2 regions of the Thalassobacillus hwangdonensis genome follow, and region 2 is predicted to be linked to the other one. Evidence: a T-box and tRNA genes for the amino acid it is inferred to sense, from the RefSeq annotation. Region 2 holds a T-box; the other holds one or more tRNA genes.

Region 1 (10,337 bases), on a different contig from region 2:
TGAAGCCCTTACTGCCTACCATCGCGGTATGGGAGGACTTGAAGAATATAAAAAGAAAAATGGACATGCTAACAGCTGGTACGCGGAAGCGATTCAGGAAGGTGCGGACAATTATCAGACAGTGGCATATAAAGAGTGAAGCGATAAAGCTCATGGTCTTAACGACTGTGAGCTTTTTTGTATCCGATACAATAATTACCTTACTTAAAAGCGGTAATCTGCAGACACTAGAAAGGAATCTCCATTTAGAAAGTGAGGGTGTTTACCATGGACGATTCCAATAAACGTTCGACCTATGATGAGGTGGAAAAAGCTCCTCATTATGGAGATGAAGCAACAATGGACAATAAAGAAGGTCTCGTGCATCATGATGAGTTGTACCATGAAAAGCACGATGAGGAATTCGCGCAGGAGATGGCATTGAATGAGCCCATCAGAAATGAAGAGCAGGGTACTGACATGCAGACGGAAGTCCAAACCGGTATGGGCTGGCTTGCGATCGTACTTGTCGGGATCTCTTTCTTCGTCGCTCCAGTACTGCTAGGTGGTGCAGGGATCATACTCGGATTCTTCGCCAAACGTCGCGGTGCTGAAACGTTAGGGAATACAGCTATTGTCATCGGGGCGATTTCCATTCTTCTTTCACTGTTCCTGGCACCATTGTTTTAGCGAATTAAAAAAAGTGAGCCCGTTGATGGGCTCACTTTTCTTCATTATGCTTTCTGTTTCTCTTCTTCCTGTTTCCGGTAGTGTTCTTCTGCAAGCTTGTCGACTTCTTTCTTCAGTTCATCCACCATGATATCCTCCGGTACTTTACGGATGATTTCACCATGTCGGAATAGAAGTCCTTCACCGCGGGCACCGGCAATGCCGATATCTGCTTCACGTGCCTCACCAGGCCCGTTTACTGCACAGCCCAGAACAGCTACTTTGATTGGTGCTTTTATGGTCTGGATATATTCTTCCACTTCATTTGCAATTGAAATCAGGTCGATTTCGATCCGTCCACATGTCGGACAGGAAATAAGGGTAGCTGCATTTGCTGCCAATCCGAATGACTTCAGAAGTTCTCGTGCAACTTTGATTTCCTCGACAGGGTCTGCACTTAAGGAAATCCTTACTGTGCTTCCGATCCCTTTACTTAGGATTGCTCCTAATCCAGCGGCACTTTTTACTGTACCGGCGAACAATGTACCTGATTCCGTGATTCCTAAGTGGAGTGGGTACTTGATGACTTCAGCAGCTTTTTCATATGCCTGGATTGCAAGGTTCACATCAGAAGCTTTCAGTGAGACGATGATGTCATGGAAATCCAAATCCTCAAGAATCTTAATATGGTGAAGTGCACTCTCTACCATACCTTCAGCTGTAGGATAGCCATATTTCTTCAGAATGTGCTTCTCGAGAGAACCAGCGTTGACACCGATTCGAATTGGGATGCCCTTTGCCTTTGCAGCGTTGACAACCGCTTCGACTTTTTCACGTCGACCGATGTTTCCTGGGTTGATACGAATCTTATCTGCTCCGCCTTCAATCGCTTTCAGTGCCATTTTGTAATCGAAATGGATATCGACGACAAGTGGGATGTTGATCCGTTTCTTTATTTCCGGAATGGCATCTGCTGCTCGCTCATCCGGGCATGCAACTCGGACAATCTGACAGCCTGCTTCCTCAAGACGATGGATTTCATTGACTGTTGCTTCCACATCGTGCGTTTTCGTAGTTGTCATGGATTGAACGACGACCTGGTCGCTCCCTCCGATTGTAATATTACCGACCCTTACCGGTCGTGTGTCTTTTCTATGCGTAAGTGCCATAATTAATCGCTCCTTTTCCGCGATAAAATGCATGTTTCTTTTGTACCATCCCTTATTATAATGGGTATAAGCTTAAATGAGAAGGACCTTGCTTCTATTTTAGCCTATTGGGAATCTGGAAGCTCATATACAGGAAAGCGGTATGCTTCATCAATCTTTATAGCTGAAGGGTCTGTACCCGGATTCAGCTTCTCGAAATCTTCCAGCATTTCCCCTATCCCATGATGATACGATCCATCGTGGATTTCTTCAAGGATGGAAAGGACTGTGTCCCCAGGTTCAACAGTAATTGTAGCATACTTACTGAAACGTGTATCCGGTTGAGGAGGGGGTGTTGGTGGTTCAGCCGGTTCAGAAGGGGCTGATTCTGACGGGGTTACTTCTGTATTCGATTGGATGGTAGTACCCGTAGTAAGGTCTTTGTAGACACTCATGAAAAGCAACAGGACCAGCACAGTGAGGAAAAGCTTCTTTATCAATGCGAGCACATCCCTATACATAGTATAGTAAATATATTCGATGTATTTTTTTACTTTCCTGTTTTGAAACTTTAATTGTTTTCATACGTAAACATATCTATAGAGGAAGAGAGGACGTGAAGATCATGGATTTATTGGAATATGATGCTATTACATTGGTGATTACATTTTTAGGTACGATGTTTCTGATCGGTGAGTTACTGGTCAATATGAGGGGGATTTTCGGGATATTAGGGATTGGATTCATTACTATCTTCTTTTATTCCTATCTTGCGCCGAGCATGTTCCTCATCATGATGTTCGTCTATGTTATCGGATTACTGTTGATCATTATTGATGGAAAGCTATTGAATGATGGCACATTGGCTGTTATTGGAATGGTCTGTATGCTCATCGCTGTAGGGTTTACAGCACCGAACTGGGTTGCGGCATTATACAGCATCATCGGAGTCATCCTAGGTGCAGCTGCATCATTGTTCTTTTTAAAGGCATTCAAACGGAGGGATATGTGGTCGAAAATCGCCTTAGTCGATCAATTGTCATCTGAAGCGGGATATAATACAGTCACTGAAGATTATCGCAGCTTGAGAAACAAACAGGGTACGACGATGACAGATATGCGGCCGGTAGGTACGATTCTTATCGAAGGAAGGGAATACAGTGCTGTCACTAATGGTCAATGGATTCCTAAAGATACGGAAGTTCAAGTCGTTGACATAGATGGTACAAAAATACTGGTAAAAAAGAAGTGATATTTACCAAAATTAACAATAGATTTACACTTGGTTCATACTCCATCCCCATAATAGGACACAGGTACCTATAAAAGGGGTGGAGTATTTATTATGAAAAAAATAGTAGCCAGGAACTTGTCTCTTTCGCTTCAAGCGAGGATTTCCATCATTGTCAGTGTGTTATTTCTGATCTCCCTGACATCCGTTGGGTATTTATCCTATTCAAAAGCGAAGGACAGTCAGATTGAATTAGTCGAGGAGCGGTTGGAGAGAGAATTATCCGCCACCCAAAGCATGGCGGAAAATCTGATGTATGCTTTCGTCGGTGATAAAGAAGTTTTCCAAGGTCGCATGAATACATATATAAAAGCTCAGCAGGCGCAATTGATGCAGGATGGTTTTTCAGCAAAGGTTCATTTGATTAAAGGTGAAGAGATGATCGATGTGGTACATGAAGACAAGAAGGTAGAGTTCGATGAGGGATTGATCAAGGACATCAACCAAAGTGAAAATGGTACGGTTATGCACGACTGGAAAGGGGAGCGCTATGTTTTTTCCTATATACCAATCCAGGAGCTGCAGGGGATTTATCTGATCAGTTTCCCTGCTGCTGACTTCATGAATGAAATCAATCAGCTTGCTTATTTTTCTTTGCTCGTTGGCATCGTGGGGCTTGTACTAGTCATAATGGCAGTGTATCTGTTCATCAGGAAAACGATGAAGCCACTTACTCAATTACAGCAAATGATGCGAAAAGCAAGGAATGGGGAGTTTGAAGATGCTGCGATGCTGAAGACAGATATTCCTGAAATTCGATCATTGACGAAAAGTTACCAATTGTTGATCGGGAAAATTTCTTCCATGTTGGCTAATCTTCAGGAAGCAGTCACTCAATTGGATCATTCCAGCGGAGATCTTGCTAAAGCATCTGATCGGTTGGAGATGTATCAAAGGGGACTGAACAGTGAACTGCAGGAGGTATTAGAAAGCAGCCGAACCGCAGTAGATAGGACCGATGACCAGCAGAGGACCTTTGGAACTCTTGAGGAAGTTTTCAACGAAATGATGGGGCGTCTGCACAAAATGTTCAATAAGCAGACTGAAATGAACAAAGCGGTTGATAAAGGTAATGAAAGTGTCCAGCATGTCATCCGTTCCTTTGAACACTTTCATAAAAGCCTTGAACAAATGGAAGACAGGGTTCGATATTTCCAGACTCATATGGCATCTATCCGTGATTCCGGCGAAAGAATCCAATCGATTGCGGAACGAACGAAATTGCTTGCACTGAATGCGACGATTGAGGCATCAAGAGCTGGTGAGGATGGAAAAGGGTTTGCCGTCGTAGCGGCTGAAGTGAGGAAATTGGCAGAAAGCTCGAAGGATACCGCCATCGATATAGATGGAAAACTGAAGGAAACAAATCAGATTGGGTTATATTTAACAGAACAGTTTGGTTTATTGACAGATGAGTTGAAGGATCAGTTGAATCAAGCATATGTTTCAGAAGAGTCCTATGAAAAACTGTTGACGCATATGGAGTCGTACAACCGAATGATTGAAGATGCCAAATCTTATGTGACAGAAGGTGAGCGAATTTTACCTGAAATGAAAAACGCATTTGAACAATTTTCAATGATCGCAAAGCAGCACATTAACTCAAGTGATCGGTTGTTGGAAACAGCCCAAAACCAACAGATCCAGATGACGCATGCTGAAGGCATCAGACAACAGCTTGTTGGTCTGGCGCAGGAATTAGGAAGTGTGGTGAATGAGAATGTTGGGCTTGAAACGGATGTACCGGGAGCGAACAAGGAAAGGAAGGAACAACACGATCTAATCAAGGCATCATAAAAAATGAAGCGTCGTCCCAGTGTGGGGCGACGCTTCATTTTTTACTTGGAACATATCTGAGGCTTAACAGAATATAAAGCATGCATCCTAACAAGTAGACCCATACTAATGAAGTAACGGAAACGATGAACGATTCCACGATGACCAGTATTAATGTCGGTGCGGTGACAGCAAAAGATGTGACAACCCATAATTGTTTGTAATTGATACGTTTATGGGTAATGACACTATAGATATAAGCAAGCCATGAAAGAAAGCTGATCATCACCATTAGGAAGAAAGAAATGAACAGATAGATGAATGGAAGGAAGATGATTGAAAACACCCCTCCGGAAATTCCTTTCATCATTCCACCACCGACGGATTCACTTGTTGAGAGTAATAATGAAAGTAACATACTTGCCATTACAGGGATAAGAACGATCAGACTAAGAAAAAATATGTATCCGATTGATTTTCCGATTGGGAGGATGCGGAAAGCTCCGATCATTTTGAAGTTGTAAAAGCTTTTTATCAACTGCGTTGTTTTGTTCATGTATTTCTCCCCTTCCGGTTTCTTTCTTAATAGTAAAGAAGGACGCAGAAAAGGACAAGCAAAACAAACGAATATTACCCCCGTTTTAAACGATTGTAAATTTAGTGTTAATTTTGTCGAGAGGTCCTTTACAAAAAGCAGATATATCGACAATAATGGTAGAGGTGTTTCAACGCCATCATATATAAATAAAAATAATAATTCTTGGATGAGAAGGGACGGAGATCTTTTGGAAATCGATGTACAGAAGATGATATTTGAGTTTATTGGTGGACTCGGTATTTTCCTATTCGGTTTGAAGTATATGGGGGAAGGATTGCAGAAAATTGCTGGTGAGCGTTTGAGAGACTTGCTGGACAGGTTTACAAGCAATCCATTCATGGGTGTCCTTGCAGGTGCTATTGTTACGGCATTGCTGCAAAGTAGTTCGACTACCACAGTACTGACTGTAGGACTAGTCAACGCTGGATTTATGACATTCAGACAAGCAATTGGTGTCATCATGGGTGCCAATATCGGAACGACGATGACTGCATTCATTATTGGTATTGATATTAAAGAATACGGCCTTCCGATTTTAGCTGTCGGTGCATTACTGCTCTTCTTCTTTAAGAGTAAGAAAGTCACCTATATTGGTCAGACGCTATTTGGTTTCGGTGCGCTCTTCTTTGGTCTGGAAGTGATGAGTGGTGGGGTTAAGCCGCTACGTGATCTTCAGACATTCCATGACCTGACGGTTAGCATGAGTGACAACCCGATCCTTGGTGTTGTAATTGGAACAGTTTTCACTGTAATCGTACAAAGTTCCAGTGCAACCATCGGTATTTTACAAGAATTCTATGGACAAGGGCTGATGGATATTGATGCAGCCTTGCCGGTACTATTCGGTGATAACATCGGTACAACCATCACAGCAGTACTTGCAGCTATCGGTGCAAGTGTAGGAGCAAGACGTGCCGCAGCCGTTCACGTAATATTCAACGTTCTAGGTGCAGTTCTGTTCCTATTGTTATTGAAGCCATTTACGATTTATGTCGAATTCTTAAGAAACCAATTTGACCTTGAACCAGAGATGACGATTGCATTTGCCCACGGATCTTTCAATATTGCAAATACGATTCTGCAATTCCCGTTTATTGCAGTATTGGCTTGGATTGTTGTGAAAGTCATCCCAGGTAAAGATTCTATTGTAGAATTCAAACCACGTCATCTTGATCCGATTTTCATTGAGCAATCTCCATCACTTGCCCTGGATCAGGCGAAAGAAGAAGTAATTCGCATGGGTGAGTATGCGTATAAAGGACTTGAAGAAACAAGTTATTACCTGAATAACCATAAACAAAAGCATGCGGAAGTGGCGCTGCAGATCGAGGATGCTTTGAATAACCTCGACCGTAAGATTACGGATTATCTAGTCGAGCTATCATCAGCACCGCTTTCTGATGAAGAAAGTCATAAACACTCTGCATTGATGGACTCTGTCAGAGACATCGAGCGAATTGGTGACCACTTTGAAAATATTGTCGAATTGATCGATTATAAGATCTCCAATAAAGTGGACCTTACTGAACAAGCAAATGAAGATTTAAACGATATGATCAGTCTAACCTTGATGACTGTGAAGCAGGCGATGCGAGCGCTTGAAAATATGGATAGAGAAGAAGCACTTGCCGTTGTGCAGAAGGAAGATCAAATTGACCAAATGGAACGTGCTTACCGCAAGAAGCACATCATCCGTCTGAATGAAGGACTATGCTCTGGACAGGCTGGTATCGTGTTCGTTGATATCATCAGCAACCTTGAGCGTATCGGGGACCATGCCGTCAATATTGCAGAAGAAGTTCTAGCTGAACAGTAACTCAGTAAGAAGCGTATTCCTCAAACGAGGAGTACGCTTCTTTTTTAGTGAAAAAATTGTTGAATGAACGGATAGAACATGCTATATTATTTTTGTCGCTTAACAAAGCTTCTGAAAAATACCTTTGACAGAAGTGCTGAGACATGATATATTAAATCTTGTCGCTTCAATGAAGTTACATATGCACAAGAGATTTTTTTAAAAACTGACAAGCTCAATGACATCCTTATTTATATTGATCCACCGTAGCTCAGTGGTAGAGCAATCGGCTGTTAACCGATCGGTCGCAAGTTCGAATCTTGCCGGTGGAGCCAAGAGATCATGGCGGTGTAGCTCAGCTGGCGAGAGCGTACGGTTCATACCCGTGAGGTCGGGGGTTCGATCCCCTCCGCCGCTACCATACATATGTTTCATTAATTAAATACTTATCATTCACATGGCGGTCGTGGCGAAGTGGTTAACGCACCGGATTGTGGTTCCGGCATCCGTGGGTTCGATCCCCACCGGTCGCCCCATGTGGACCCTTAGCTCAGCTGGTTAGAGCTATCGGCTCATAACCGATCGGTCGCAGGTTCGAGTCCTGCAGGGTCCACCATATATATGACGGAGGAGTACCCAAGTCCGGCTGAAGGGATCGGTCTTGAAAACCGACAGGGGCTTCACGGCCCGCGGGGGTTCGAATCCCTCCTCCTCCGCCATTTTTTATTTTTAGGAAGAAAATAACTCATCCAAAATAAGAGAACAGCCAAAATGAACCAAGAGACTTGAGTGACCAAATACCAGTCTCACACAAATCAGAGCACCGGCTTGGTAGCGAAGCCGTAAACCTCTTGAATTATCTTCAGCGTAGGCTTTGCGAGGAGTTCAACACCACACATTAAGCCAGAGGCTAACTAGAACGAGTCGAACGACGAGCACATTCACGTGAACGTCGCGGAAATACTATTAATCAAATTTTCACTATTATGGCTTGGTAGCTCAGTCGGTAGAGCAACGGACTGAAAATCCGTGTGTCGGCGGTTCGATTCCGTCCCAAGCCACTTTCAACCAGAACAAGCAGAGATGCTTGTTTTTTTATTATCTGTTTTTTCATGTTTGAAATGATTCCCAATGGGTATTAATATTTACGGAGCCGATTTTTTGGCCTTCTTTTCATGTGCAAAAGATTTGCATGGGTCATACCACTTTGGTAATGTTGCATTAGAGGCAACATTTTTCATGAAGCTTCTAATGTACATAAATATAAAGGAGGAATTTTCATTATGGCTAAATTTGAACTACCAGAACTACCTTATGCTTACGACGCACTTGAACCACACATCGATAAGGAAACGATGAACATCCACCATACGAAGCACCACAACGCTTATGTAACTAAGCTTAACAATGCGGTGGAAGGACATGCGGATCTAGAAAGCAAGTCCCTTGAAGATCTTTTAGGTAATCTTGACGCTGTACCTGAAAATATCCGTACTGCAGTACGCAACAACGGTGGCGGAGCTGCGAACCACAACCTATTCTGGACAGTAATGTCTCCGAATGGCGGCGGTGCACCATCTGGTGAACTTGCTGATAAAATCAATGATACGTTCGGAAGCTTAGAAAGCTTCAAAGAGAAATTCGAAAATGCTGCAAAAGGACGCTTCGGCTCCGGTTGGGCATGGCTTGTTGTCAATAATGGCAACCTTGAAGTTACAGATACGCCAAACCAGGACACTCCTTTGATGGAAGGTAAAACTCCTATCCTTGGACTTGATGTTTGGGAGCACGCGTATTACCTGAAATATCAGAACAAACGCCCTGACTACGTTTCTGCATTCTGGAACGTTGTAAATTGGGACGAAGTTTCCAAGCGTTTTGACGCAGCTAAATAATAAATGACACATGAAAGCGTAGGCGAATAAGCCTGCGCTTTTTCTTATGCCTGTAGATACTTGTAGCCTCCATCCTAATCGTTTCGTATATCTCCTTTTCATTTGTGAAAACTAACGGTATGTAAAGGAGATTGGAGATATGAATAAGTTATTTCGTACGATTTTAGGACCAACAGAAGTCAATCGTGATTTATTGTTGCTATTGTTGATCGGTGGCCTTTACTCATTAGGGATTTTCCTTTCCAATACATTCGTCAACGTTTATCTTTGGAAGCAGACGAGTGGTGAGTACACAGCCATTGCTTTATATAATTTAAGTATATATATTTTGCAGCCGGTGACGTTCATTTTTGCAGGCAGGTGGGCGAAACGAGTCGACCGCGTCATTGTACTCAGGTCGGGGGTTGTGTTTTTATCCCTGTTTTTCATGGCGGTATTAATTGTCGGAGAACGAGCGGCACAATTCAATATTATGCTAGGTGCGTTACTCGGTATCGGCTATGGATTCTACTGGCTGGCATTCAATGTGCTTACGTTTGAAATAACCGAACCTGAAACGAGGGATTTCTTCAATGGATTCTTAGGATTGCTACAATCTTTTGGAGGAATGACCGGACCGATTCTTGCTGGATTTATTATTGCGAAAATGGAAGCTTTTACAGGATACACCGTTATTTTTACTGTATCCTTTTTACTTTTTATATGTGCTGTCATTGCAAGCTTTTTCCTGAAGCGGCGAAAAGCAAAGGGGAATTTTTCATTCAAACGGATCATCCAGGAAAGAAAAACGAATATCCATTGGAGGAGAATCCTTTATGCTCATGTATTCCAGGGCTTAAGAGAAGGTACATTCCTTTTCGTCATCACGATTTGGGTGTACATTACGACACAAAGTGAGCTTTCACTTGGAATGTTCAATCTGGTCTATTCTGGATCAGCTTTCGTACTCTACTTCCTGGCTTCCAAGTGGATCAAACCGAGAATGAGGAAATGGGCAATCTTTATCGGAGGGACGTCCCTTTACCTTTCCTTGACTATTCTGCTGATGGAATTGAACTTCACGACGCTGTTGATTTACGCAGCAATCATCGGAGTCTCTTATCCAATTCTTTATGTGCCGTATATTTCTTTGACGTACGATGTGATTGGGAAGGCGTGGAAAGCTGCGGAGATGCGGATCGAATAT
Region 2 (10,337 bases):
TTCACCATCCTGTCCATCCGGCACAGGTTCCAATATATCCGGATCGATGACTTCTACAAAGAAATGATCTTCAGCGATGTGCAGCCCGTCCTGCGCTTCATGACATTCCATTGCTACACCTGGACCCATTACTTCACTCAATCCGTAAATATCACATGCTTTAATATCGAATTTCTCTTCAAGGGTCCGCCTCATCTCTTCGGACCATGGCTCTGCTCCGAATATTCCGTACTTCAACGCAGTTTTCCTCGGATCCTTCCCGTCTTCCTCCATTTGTTCTGCAATATTCAAAAGGTAGGATGGGGTACCACATATGACAGTTGGTTTAAAATCTTCAATCAGCGTGATTTGTCGCCCAGTATTTCCACCTGAAATCGGAACGGTGGCCATTCCAAGCGCTTCACTTCCATAATGAAGACCCAGCCCTCCAGTGAACAGGCCATATCCATATGCATTATGAAGGATTTCTCCAGGTCCTCCTCCAGCAATTGCAATCGCTCTTGCTACAAGATCTCCCCACATTTCAATATCGGTTTTCGTATAACCGACGACGGTAGGTTTCCCACTTGTACCGGAAGAAGCATGGATGCGAACGAGCTCCTTCTGTTCGACTGCGAACAGGCCGAACGGGTAATGTGCACGAAGGTCGGATTTTTTCATAAAAGGTAAGTTACGTAAATCATCCAGTGACCGGATATCGTCTGGGGATATTCCAGCATCATCAAATCTCTCTCTATGAAAACGGACATTTTCATACACGTTTCCTATCGTCTTTTTGAGGCGCTTCAACTGTACTTCCTGCATTTCTTCTTTGGAAGCGGTTTCAATTTGATGCAAAATCACTTTGAATTCCTCCTTGAACTCATGAATGATAGCTAGGAATGTTATTTGATATATTAATATAACGAAAATAGGACGGATAGTATGTACAGTGTTATTAACACTTAATGTAATGGGAAAATAGTGGAAAGTCAATGTGTAATGAAAATTTTCAGAATAAATACCTATGAACATAACGCAGCATCACTCCACCGCATTAACGTAAGTGGGGACAGTCCCTCAGCGCTTTAAAGCGCTGAGGGACTGTCCCCTGTCGGTAGATGGACGGTGAAGGTGCTGCCTTCGTCTTCTTTACTTGAAAGATGGATGTGACCGTTATGGTTCTCCACCAGTTGTCTGGCGATGGATAAGCCAAGTCCAGTGCCTCCGGTAGCTCTTGAACGGTTTTTATCGACGCGGTAGAACCTGTCAAAAATCTTGTCCTGATCTTCTTCAGGAATTCCGATACCCGTGTCGGAGATCTGAAGTACAGCTTTTTCACCGTTGTCGTACAAACTGATACGAATTTTGCCTTCCTCCGTATAGCGAATCGCATTTTCAAGCAGGATCACCGCGATCTGGCGAATTTGATCTTTGTCCCCATCCACACATACCTGTTCCTCTATATGCTTTTCAAACTTCACATGATCCCTCGGTTGGAATTGTTCCACTGCTTCTCTCACCAATATGCTTAAATCCACTTTTTCCCTACGTATCTGTTGATGTTCATTTCTTGCGATCATTAACATTTGTTCCATCATCCGCTCCATGCGGTCACTTTCTTCGCTCAATGCATGGATGGACTGATCAAGCACTTCCAGATCTTTCTTCCCCCACCTTCTGAGCAGGTTCAAATGACCTCTGAATGAAGTCAATGGTGTACGCAATTCATGCGAAGCATTGGCTACAAAGCTCTTTTCCCTTTCGAATTGGTCTTCGATTTGTTCCAGCAAAGTATTGAATTTCGTTCCAAGCTGTTGCAGCTCGTAAGGTTGTCCAGGAACCGGAATCCTTTCATTCAAATCCCCTGTCCCCTTCATCCTTCCGACTGCATCTGTAATAGAAAGTAGCGGCTGCAGGCTTTTTTTCGTAAACTGATGAATCAATATGGAACCGACAATGAGACTTGTAAGACCGACAAAGAATAGGATCTGTGCAATAAGAGTAAGAAACTCCACTTCATCCTCCAAGTGGATGAACAGTGTGTAGGAACTACCTGATCCAGCATTTGCGTCAGTCTTATAGAACAGCCCCTCGTCTTCATTCCAAATCCAATGGGAGGAACCCAATACTTCCGATTGGTCTTCATCTTCAATCATATCTTCCCAGTCTCTCGATTGCGCGATGGCTTTCCCCTCAAATGCAACCTCTACGAAAAAATCAGGGTGATCAGGGTAAAGGACCTCATCCAACGTACTTTGCCAATTCAATTGATTTTCTGTGGTGACATCCTGTAACTTTTCTTCTACAACTTCCCGTTCGTCCTGTACATTTTGAAAAAGAAAAAAGCTGACACCTATAAGCACAGCGATTCCGATGAGGAGGAGTGCTATAACGAAATGCAAACTATACGATTTTGTAAACTGTGTGATCAATGTTCTTTTTCGATGGAAGATTGAGTTATCTTTCACGCATTCTCCCCCCTTTCGACTGTCTGCAATCAAGTTGTATTCATCATGTATCCGATGCCCCGAACTGTGTGGATCAGTTTCGGTTGGTAATCTCTGTCCAACTTGTTCCTTAAATAGCGGATATACACATCGACAACATTCGTTTCACCGGCGAACTCATACCCCCAGACGGCAGACAACAGCCATTCCCGACTAAGCGCTTCCCCTTTGTGCTTCATCAAAAAAACTAACAGGTCGAACTCTCTTTGCGTAAGATCAACCGGATTCCCCGCACGTGTGACCTGCCGGCTTTTCAACTGGACGATCAGATCTTCCATCCTTAACAAGTTTTCATCATTCTCGTCCTTTTTGCTGCCCTGTTGACGGCGAAGCAAGGCACGGATCCGCGCAAGCAATTCTTCAATATCAAACGGTTTGGTGAGATAATCATCCGCTCCTCGATCCAGTCCTGCTATTTTGTCGCCGACATAATCTCTGGCAGTAAGCATGATGATTGGAACATCACTCTTCTTTCGGATTCGTCTGCATACTTCCAAGCCATCGAGCTTCGGAAGCATCCAATCGAGTAAAATGATGTCCCAGGCCTTCTCTTTGTATGCCTTCATGGCTTCTTCCCCATCGTTAGCGACACCGACTTCATAGCCTTCATGTTCAAGCTCCAACCGAACGAATTGTGCTACATTACTTTCATCCTCGACCAGTAAAACAGAAACCTCCGACACTGTAACCACCTCGCACAACATTTGTCTATTAATATTCTACCTTCCCTAAAATAGATAATCACTACATATAAAATGAGAATTTGATGAGAGTCTTTTCATGAAATGCTCATCATGTCCTCCTTATTAATTTATTTATCACCCGTAAAATAACAAGTGTAGAAATCAATTGGAGGGATAAACATGAAAATCACAAAAAAAATGATCATCATCGGTGCGGTCACTTTGGGTATTGCAGGCGGTTCCTTGCTGCTCGCAGAAACGGACCAGGTAGAAGATGTCTTTGCATCTAGCGATAATCAGAACCAAAGTCAATTGATCGAGGAAGCGAAGCTATCAGAATCCGAGGCAGAAAAGGTTGCGACAGATAAAGTGTCAGGCGAAGTCGTTGCTACGGAAGTGGAAAAAGATGACGGTACAATCGTTTATGAATTCGATATCCGAACCGAGACTGGCGTCACAGAAGTTGAAGTAGACGGCAACACAGGAAAAGTTCTCGATGTTGAGCAGGATGATGAAGACGACGAAAACGATGATGACGGAAAAGAAGACCAAGACGATAAAAACGAAAATGAAGACAAGCAAAAGTAAGCAGAAATGGGGACAGTCCCTCATCATCACTTTAAAGTGATGAGGGACTGTCCCCACTTGCGTTAAAGCATTAATGCAGTTCCAATGATTGGATGAAGGCGTCGACGACTTGGTTGAATCTTTCCGGTTCTTCGAGGAAAGGGCAGTGACAGCTCTCTTCAAAGATTTCCAGTGTCGATCCTTTAATTTCCTGATGAAGATGCTCACCTGCAGCTACAGGAATCAGCTTCTCTTCCCTCCCAAAGCAAAGCAGCGTCGGCACATCAATTTCAGAAAGGTATGGGCGGCAGTCGATCACCGATTGATCAAACAGGATGGCACCAGCAATGGAACTCGGAATTTTCATTGTCTCTTCCAGCATCCATGCCAGTTCTTCTTCAGACAAGTCCTCTTTGAACATCAACGGGAGGAATCCTCTCAACAAGCCTTCCTGATCCGTTTGAATTCCTTGCATCATTCCCGCAAGGCTATGAAGATCGAATGCTCCGATTTCAAAATCCGGCCATTTGAAGTCTGATGCCAACTCATCCACGATGACGGTGGCCTTAAGGTTTGACCCACCAAATTGGTGAAGATACTCCCAGATGACAAATGCCCCCATCGACCACCCATCGAGGGTGACATCCTTCAAACCAAGCTTGTCGATGAACACGTTTAAATCTTGTGCGTAGGTTGCCACGGTATTGCCGTAGGAAACATCCGGTGATTTTCCGTGACTGCGAAGATCAACCGCAATGGTGCGATAGTTTTCACTGAAATAAGGAATCTGTTTATGAAAAAAACGGCTTGTCATCCACACCCCATGAATAAAAATGACAGGTTTTCCTTCCCCTTTATCTTCGTAGTACAGATTCACACCTTTTTCTATCTCCATATATGGCATTTACAAGCCCCCTGATTCATTTGAATTTTCACCCATTATCTATCCTATTCAACGCTTCATCGCTTATGAGGCTTTTACAATCAGATATCAAACAGTGACCGCAACCAGTTTAGTGATTTTCCTTTAAGGCTGGAAACGTACTCCTGGCCTCTTCCGGTCGTTTGAACAAAACAGGATTCGCTTTCATCCGGGCATAGGAACCAGCGATTTTCCAACTTATCTGGCACGTTTAAATAGGTAGGTAAAAATTCTTCTTCATGGAAGAAGGAAGGCAGTTTCCAGATGCTCGGCTTGTTCTTATGCGCTTCTGAGGATAGCAGCAACTTATTCGTCAGCCTCGGGAAGTATCCACAGCCCGGAATATCATGATCATCAAATAATTTATCAGCAGCAAGATAAATCGTATTATTTTCTCTATTTCGGAAGTCCACTGCAGAGCCGTGCGGATGTTTCTCTTTCACAGCAGATGGCAGCTCGTTCTGATTTTCCTTTGTGATTACTTTCCCTACCTTCAACCATCCATATAAAAAATACGCTCCATCCGTCCACGAGGCTCTAGGGTCAAGTGGGTGGACCCGATTTTTCATCGGCTTGAACCTGCTGAAGAACAAAAAGATACTACCTTCACCGACACCATTGTTCCTTAAGTGGCCGGCTGCTGCTTCCGACTGCCCAAAAGCTCCGAATTTTGGTCCATTCTTAAGCCAAGGGGGTATTCCCAAAACAGGGTCGTAGTGAGCATGGGAATTCTCAATGACCTGAATCGACTTTTTGCTGTATCCCATCTTTGGATCTTTGATGAGTTCTTTTAAATTCGCTGCCCTCATCCCTTCCAGGTAATTGTTTATCACTTTCAACTCTTCAAAAGTGTACCCACTGTCTTTCGCTTCATCTTCCGGTATCGGAAGTACGATATATTTTCCAGTTTCGGGATCAAATGGCGAATAGCCATACCCAGCTGAAGAATCGAATCCCTTACGACTTAAAATAAGTTTTTCCATTCTTGTCTCCTTTCCTATTTTCTGTCCTACCTTTAAATTACGTCATTCAAGTCTCGACACCTTTATTTTTAAAGGAAACCTCATCAATCCAAACTTTTAAGACACGCCGTCATATAAACGATCCAGTTCCTCCTGGATTTTTTCTTTTTCAATCCTTTCAAACAAAGGCTGCACATCATGTAGCGTTGTATCACCTACTTCGATCGGATTCCACTCCAATGCTTCCAATTGAAGCATTGCCCTTACCTTTTCGCTTGAGAAAGGTAAAAATGGATGCAGTAATTGTGCGAGGTTGGCAATGATATAGGTGCAGGTCGCCAACGTGTCCTGACATGCATCTGGCTTTTCTTTCACTTGAATCCAAGGCTTCTGTTCATCAAAGTATTTGTTCGCACTTCTGACAAAATCAAAAATTTCTTCTAGCGCCTTTTTGAACTGTGATCCCTCGATTAAAGCTCCTGCTCTTTCAAATAATTTCTGTGTCTCCGTCTGGATGGATTCATCCACTTTTCCATGCGGAACCTTGCTGTCGAAAGACTTTTCAATAAACTTCAATGTACGATTGACAAAATTCCCATATGCACCAAGCAGCTCACTATTATGACTGTATATGAACTCCCGCCAGGAAAAGTCTGCATCTCTGCTTTCGGGAGCATTGGCTGTCAGGAAGTAGCGGATCGAATCTGGGTCATAGCGCTCCAACAGATCCGGCACCCACACCGCCCAATTCTTACTTGTAGACAGTTTCTTCTGCTCTAAAGTAAGATACTCGCTCGAAACGATATGGCTCGGCCGTGCTGGTTGGTTGATACCAGATAGAATCGAAGGCCATATGATGCTGTGGAATGGAATGTTATCCTTTCCATGAACGTAGTAGGAAACCGTATCTTCCTTCCAAAATCCTTGTTCCTCACACTCCGATTGTTCCGCCCATAGCCTGCTGGCAGAATAGTAACCAGAAACCGCTTCGATCCATACATAAATTTTCTTATCCTCATACCCTTCCACTGGGACACTGACACCATTAGGAAGATCGCGTGATACAGCACGGTCCGGTAGTCCTTCCTTCAAATATCTTTCTGTAAGCTGGATCGCATTCGTCCTCCAGGCTCCTTCCTGCTTCGCCTTTCCCACGAGCTCCTCTAGCTCTTGTTTGAAATTGCTCAACTTAAAATAGAAGTGTTCCGTCTTTTCGATGGCCGGGGTGTTCCCGCACAACTTGCATGTGCGGTCGACCAGATCAAGTGGATCCAGAATCGCAGAGCAGTGATCACATTGATCCCCTCTCGCATCCTTACCGCAATTCGGACAAGTCCCTTCTACATAACGATCAGGAAGAAATTGCACACATGTTGAACAGTAGCATTGTTCCACTTCTTTTTTATATAAGTGACCATTTCGTAGCAACTCCAGAAAAATTTCCTGTACGACGCTATGATGTTGAGGCGCATCTGTACGGGAATAACAATCATAGGTAAATCCAATTGCTCCGAAGCACTCACTGAATTCCTTATGATACTTGTCGGCGATCTCCTGTGTCGTTACCCCTTCCTGTTTCGCCTTGATGGCAATCGGTGTTCCATTACAATCACTCCCTGATACATATAACACCTTCTCGCCCTTCTGACGATAGTACCTCGCCAGGATATCTCCAGGTAAAAGTGCCACCAGATGCCCTAAATGCAGGGACCCATTCGCATATGGCCAAGCTCCACCAATCAATACATTCATGTAACTCATCTCCTCTTGAAAAATAAAAAACCTCGCCCTTAGACACTATTGCCTAAGGACGAGGTTTGATCTCGTGGTACCACCTTGATTCACTGATCACTCACATGATCAGCCTCCATAAGTACGGAGCAGCGTTACTGCCCTTATACTCTGTCATTTATAACGAGTGACAACTCTCGTCCTGATCTAATCCATCAAAGACTCGACCAGGCAGCTCAAAGGCCATTTTCGATCGACGATTTCCTGCTTCTTTTCAGCTTCCGAAGCTCTCTGTGAGAAAATGAAGTCCATCTACTTTCCTTATCTCTGCATTTATTAAAGTTAATTTTCCTTATTATGGCACAACGACATTGAAAATAAAAGTTTTTTTCTCAGCTCTTTATTAAACTTTCCGAAATAATGCAGTCAGCAAACCTTCTACACCGAATAAATCTTCACCTTCGAATGCGTTCATTTCCCTGATTTCGATTACTTCGAAGTCTTGGAAAATCGTTTGCAACTTTTCCGGGGTAAACCCTAATCCACCTTGGAGGGAACGTTGTTCATATACTTCCCAGTCCTCCATAGAAGAGCCGCCAAGTGGGCCGTTTTCCACAAAGCAGGTGAGCGCAAAATGACCGCCGGGCTTCAGCGATTTATTCAATAATTCAAGATAATTCATTCTTCGGTGAGGAGCAATATGATGAAAACAGCCTGAATCATAGACTAGGTCATAGGATGCCTTCTCCACATCCAGGTTAAAGATGTCTTCGTTCCTGAACTGAACGTCCAACCCCATCTCCTTTGATCGTTCTTCTCCCCATTTCAAACCTTCTGTCGATCGATCCACTGCGTCAACATCACATCCTTGCTGCGCGAGGTAAAGTGCATTTCTTCCTGGACCGCAACCCAACTCCAACACCTTTTGGGGCTGGATCATTTTCTGTTGAAAATAGCTTACTAGATTTTCATCAGGAGCATTGATGAAAAACGGAATTTTCTTATTCCGATCTTTGTAGAATTCATTCCAGTCAAAGGTGCGCTCGGCCATTAACTGGTCATCGAGCATGTTTAAGAGATCATCATATGTACGTATCATTTCCCCACCATCCTCTCACTATATTTTACCATTTTCAGAGGGAGTAATGGTGTCTAAGTGGAGTTTGTATAATAAGTTTCCGAGTTTGTACAAATAGGTGTGAGTTTTGTTTAATAAAGGCTCGCATATGTTAAATAACTGATTCAATTTGTAAAAAGAATATCCAGAATTTTGAAACCCTTTCTTCCGCAAAACGTATATCAATTACAGTTATTAACAGAAAAGGAGGTGGAGCACTTGGATGAAAGACGCCGACAGATTTTATTGACGATTGCCATCATCCTATTTATCAGCAGCTTACTTATCCCATTCGTCGTTGTGTTCTTATTGCAGGATTTATTCTTTACAGACCGATCACAATGGTTCTTCATCACACCAACAACCGCATACATAACCTTCATGGCAGGGATGATGTGGCCAGCTATCGTCATTTTCATTCACTTACTGATCCAGACGAAATATAACTTCAAATCCTATAAGTGGGTGAGCATTGCACTGATTCCATTGAGTATCCCGGTCTTGTTGTTCGGTCTTACGAATTATTACTACTTCGATGATCAAGGAATCAATTACAATCACCTGACCACTACAAATCAAATGACATATGAATGGGACGGATTCAAAGAGGTTGAAAAAATCTATTCGAAAGAAGACGGTACGACAACGCTGGTAGAATATCGTTTTTTGACCAAAAAAGATGAAGAAATCTTCGTACCGGTGAATATGGATTTCAGAAATTATCAATCTAGAATTCTCAAATATTTAGAAGAAAACAAAGTGAAAGTCATCGATTCCATCTGACAGAAAACCCTCAAGGCACAGTCGCCATGAGGGTTATTTGTTTACAGATTCTGAACGGTACGTAAGATATCATCGGACTTTGTTATCACAGAGATCACGGCTACTCCATCCGCTCCTGCTTCAAGAACATCCGCTGCATTCGTTTCATTTATCCCACCAATCCCTACAGTTGGAAGGTCAGGATAAACGTGTTTAACTTTTTCTAAAAAATGGACATCCACAGGCTTCTTAGCATCTTCTTTCGTAGTTGTAGCAAACATGGGTCCAACACCCACATAATCGACTACCTCAATCGGACTTCGCTCAAGTTCAGCCAGATTCGAAATGGAAAGACCGATGATCCGATCAGGAAATCGGCGCCGGAGCTCTTCTGCGGAAAGGTCATCCTGACCAACGTGGATCCCATCTGCTTCTAGAGGATCGACAAGCTCAACATCATCATTCACAAAAAACAAAATGCCATGTTTCCTGCAAATCTCCCTGAGTTTCCTGCCGAGTGCCAATTTTTCAGCACCTTCTAGAGATCCCTGCCCTTTTTCACGATACTGAAAAGCTGTAATACCTGCACGGACAGCCTCTTCCAATACTTCGCAAGAATCTCGATCACAGTTCTGGCTCCCCATCACAAAATACTTTCTTAATTTTGAATACAGGTCTTTGCTCATGCCCGCAGTTCCTTCACTTCTGCACTCAGCGAATCTATGAAAACTGGTACAAAACTGCCTGATCCGTTTACCTCTGCAGATGATGCAGCATGAGCGGCAGATGCACCGTAAAAAGCTACAGCTGTGTAAGCTTGGTCCAATCTACTCCCTGAGGTTGTCAAGCAGGCTGTGAGAATGGAACCGAGCAGACACCCTCCGCCAGTCACTTTTGCGAGAATAGGATGACCAGTTTCATTGATTCGGCATGTCTCTCCATCATGGATGACATCCTTGGCTCCAGTTACGACTGCCACTGTCTTATAGGTCTGTGCCACCTGCTGTGCAATTGCTTCCGAATCCCCTTCGCCAACAGCGTCTACACCTTTTGTTTCTAATTGTTCACCAACCAATGCTCCCATTTCACCAGCATTTCCTTTGA

Evidence for each region. A T-box is a leader RNA that pairs with one kind of tRNA and senses whether it is charged. The one in region 2 lies ahead of metG (methionine--tRNA ligase), so its partner is inferred to be a tRNA-Met.
Region 1: it has a tRNA-Met gene. The T-box ahead of metG (methionine--tRNA ligase) is inferred to sense a tRNA for this amino acid. The anticodon was not compared.

The regions. Positions count from the first base shown of each region.
Region 1 is NZ_JBHTKL010000001.1:1,134,480-1,144,816, reverse strand. Features, by position in the region: gene ACFQ2J_RS06150 (lytic transglycosylase domain-containing protein) at 1-139, shown strand, start outside; gene ACFQ2J_RS06145 (hypothetical protein) at 268-669, shown strand; gene ispG (flavodoxin-dependent (E)-4-hydroxy-3-methylbut-2-enyl-diphosphate synthase) at 714-1,817, opposite strand; gene ACFQ2J_RS06135 (hypothetical protein) at 1,922-2,296, opposite strand; gene ACFQ2J_RS06130 (NfeD family protein) at 2,422-3,048, shown strand; gene ACFQ2J_RS06125 (methyl-accepting chemotaxis protein) at 3,142-4,884, shown strand; gene ACFQ2J_RS06120 (DUF1189 family protein) at 4,919-5,419, opposite strand; gene ACFQ2J_RS06115 (Na/Pi cotransporter family protein) at 5,649-7,277, shown strand; tRNA gene ACFQ2J_RS06110 (tRNA-Asn) at 7,517-7,591, shown strand; tRNA gene ACFQ2J_RS06105 (tRNA-Met) at 7,601-7,677, shown strand; tRNA gene ACFQ2J_RS06100 (tRNA-His) at 7,717-7,792, shown strand; tRNA gene ACFQ2J_RS06095 (tRNA-Ile) at 7,796-7,872, shown strand; tRNA gene ACFQ2J_RS06090 (tRNA-Ser) at 7,883-7,975, shown strand; tRNA gene ACFQ2J_RS06085 (tRNA-Phe) at 8,245-8,317, shown strand; gene ACFQ2J_RS06080 (superoxide dismutase) at 8,540-9,151, shown strand; gene ACFQ2J_RS06075 (MFS transporter) at 9,291-10,337, shown strand, end outside.
Region 2 is NZ_JBHTKL010000006.1:92,921-103,257, forward strand. Features, by position in the region: gene ACFQ2J_RS15930 (phenylacetate--CoA ligase family protein) at 1-843, opposite strand, end outside; gene ACFQ2J_RS15935 (sensor histidine kinase) at 1,068-2,450, opposite strand; gene ACFQ2J_RS15940 (response regulator transcription factor) at 2,480-3,172, opposite strand; gene ACFQ2J_RS15945 (PepSY domain-containing protein) at 3,353-3,760, shown strand; gene ACFQ2J_RS15950 (alpha/beta fold hydrolase) at 3,831-4,643, opposite strand; gene ACFQ2J_RS15955 (Nmad3 family putative nucleotide modification protein) at 4,724-5,644, opposite strand; gene metG (methionine--tRNA ligase) at 5,741-7,375, opposite strand; T-box leader at 7,427-7,691, opposite strand; gene ACFQ2J_RS15965 (class I SAM-dependent methyltransferase) at 7,758-8,453, opposite strand; gene ACFQ2J_RS15970 (hypothetical protein) at 8,691-9,254, shown strand; gene thiE (thiamine phosphate synthase) at 9,296-9,919, opposite strand; gene thiM (hydroxyethylthiazole kinase) at 9,916-10,337, opposite strand, start outside.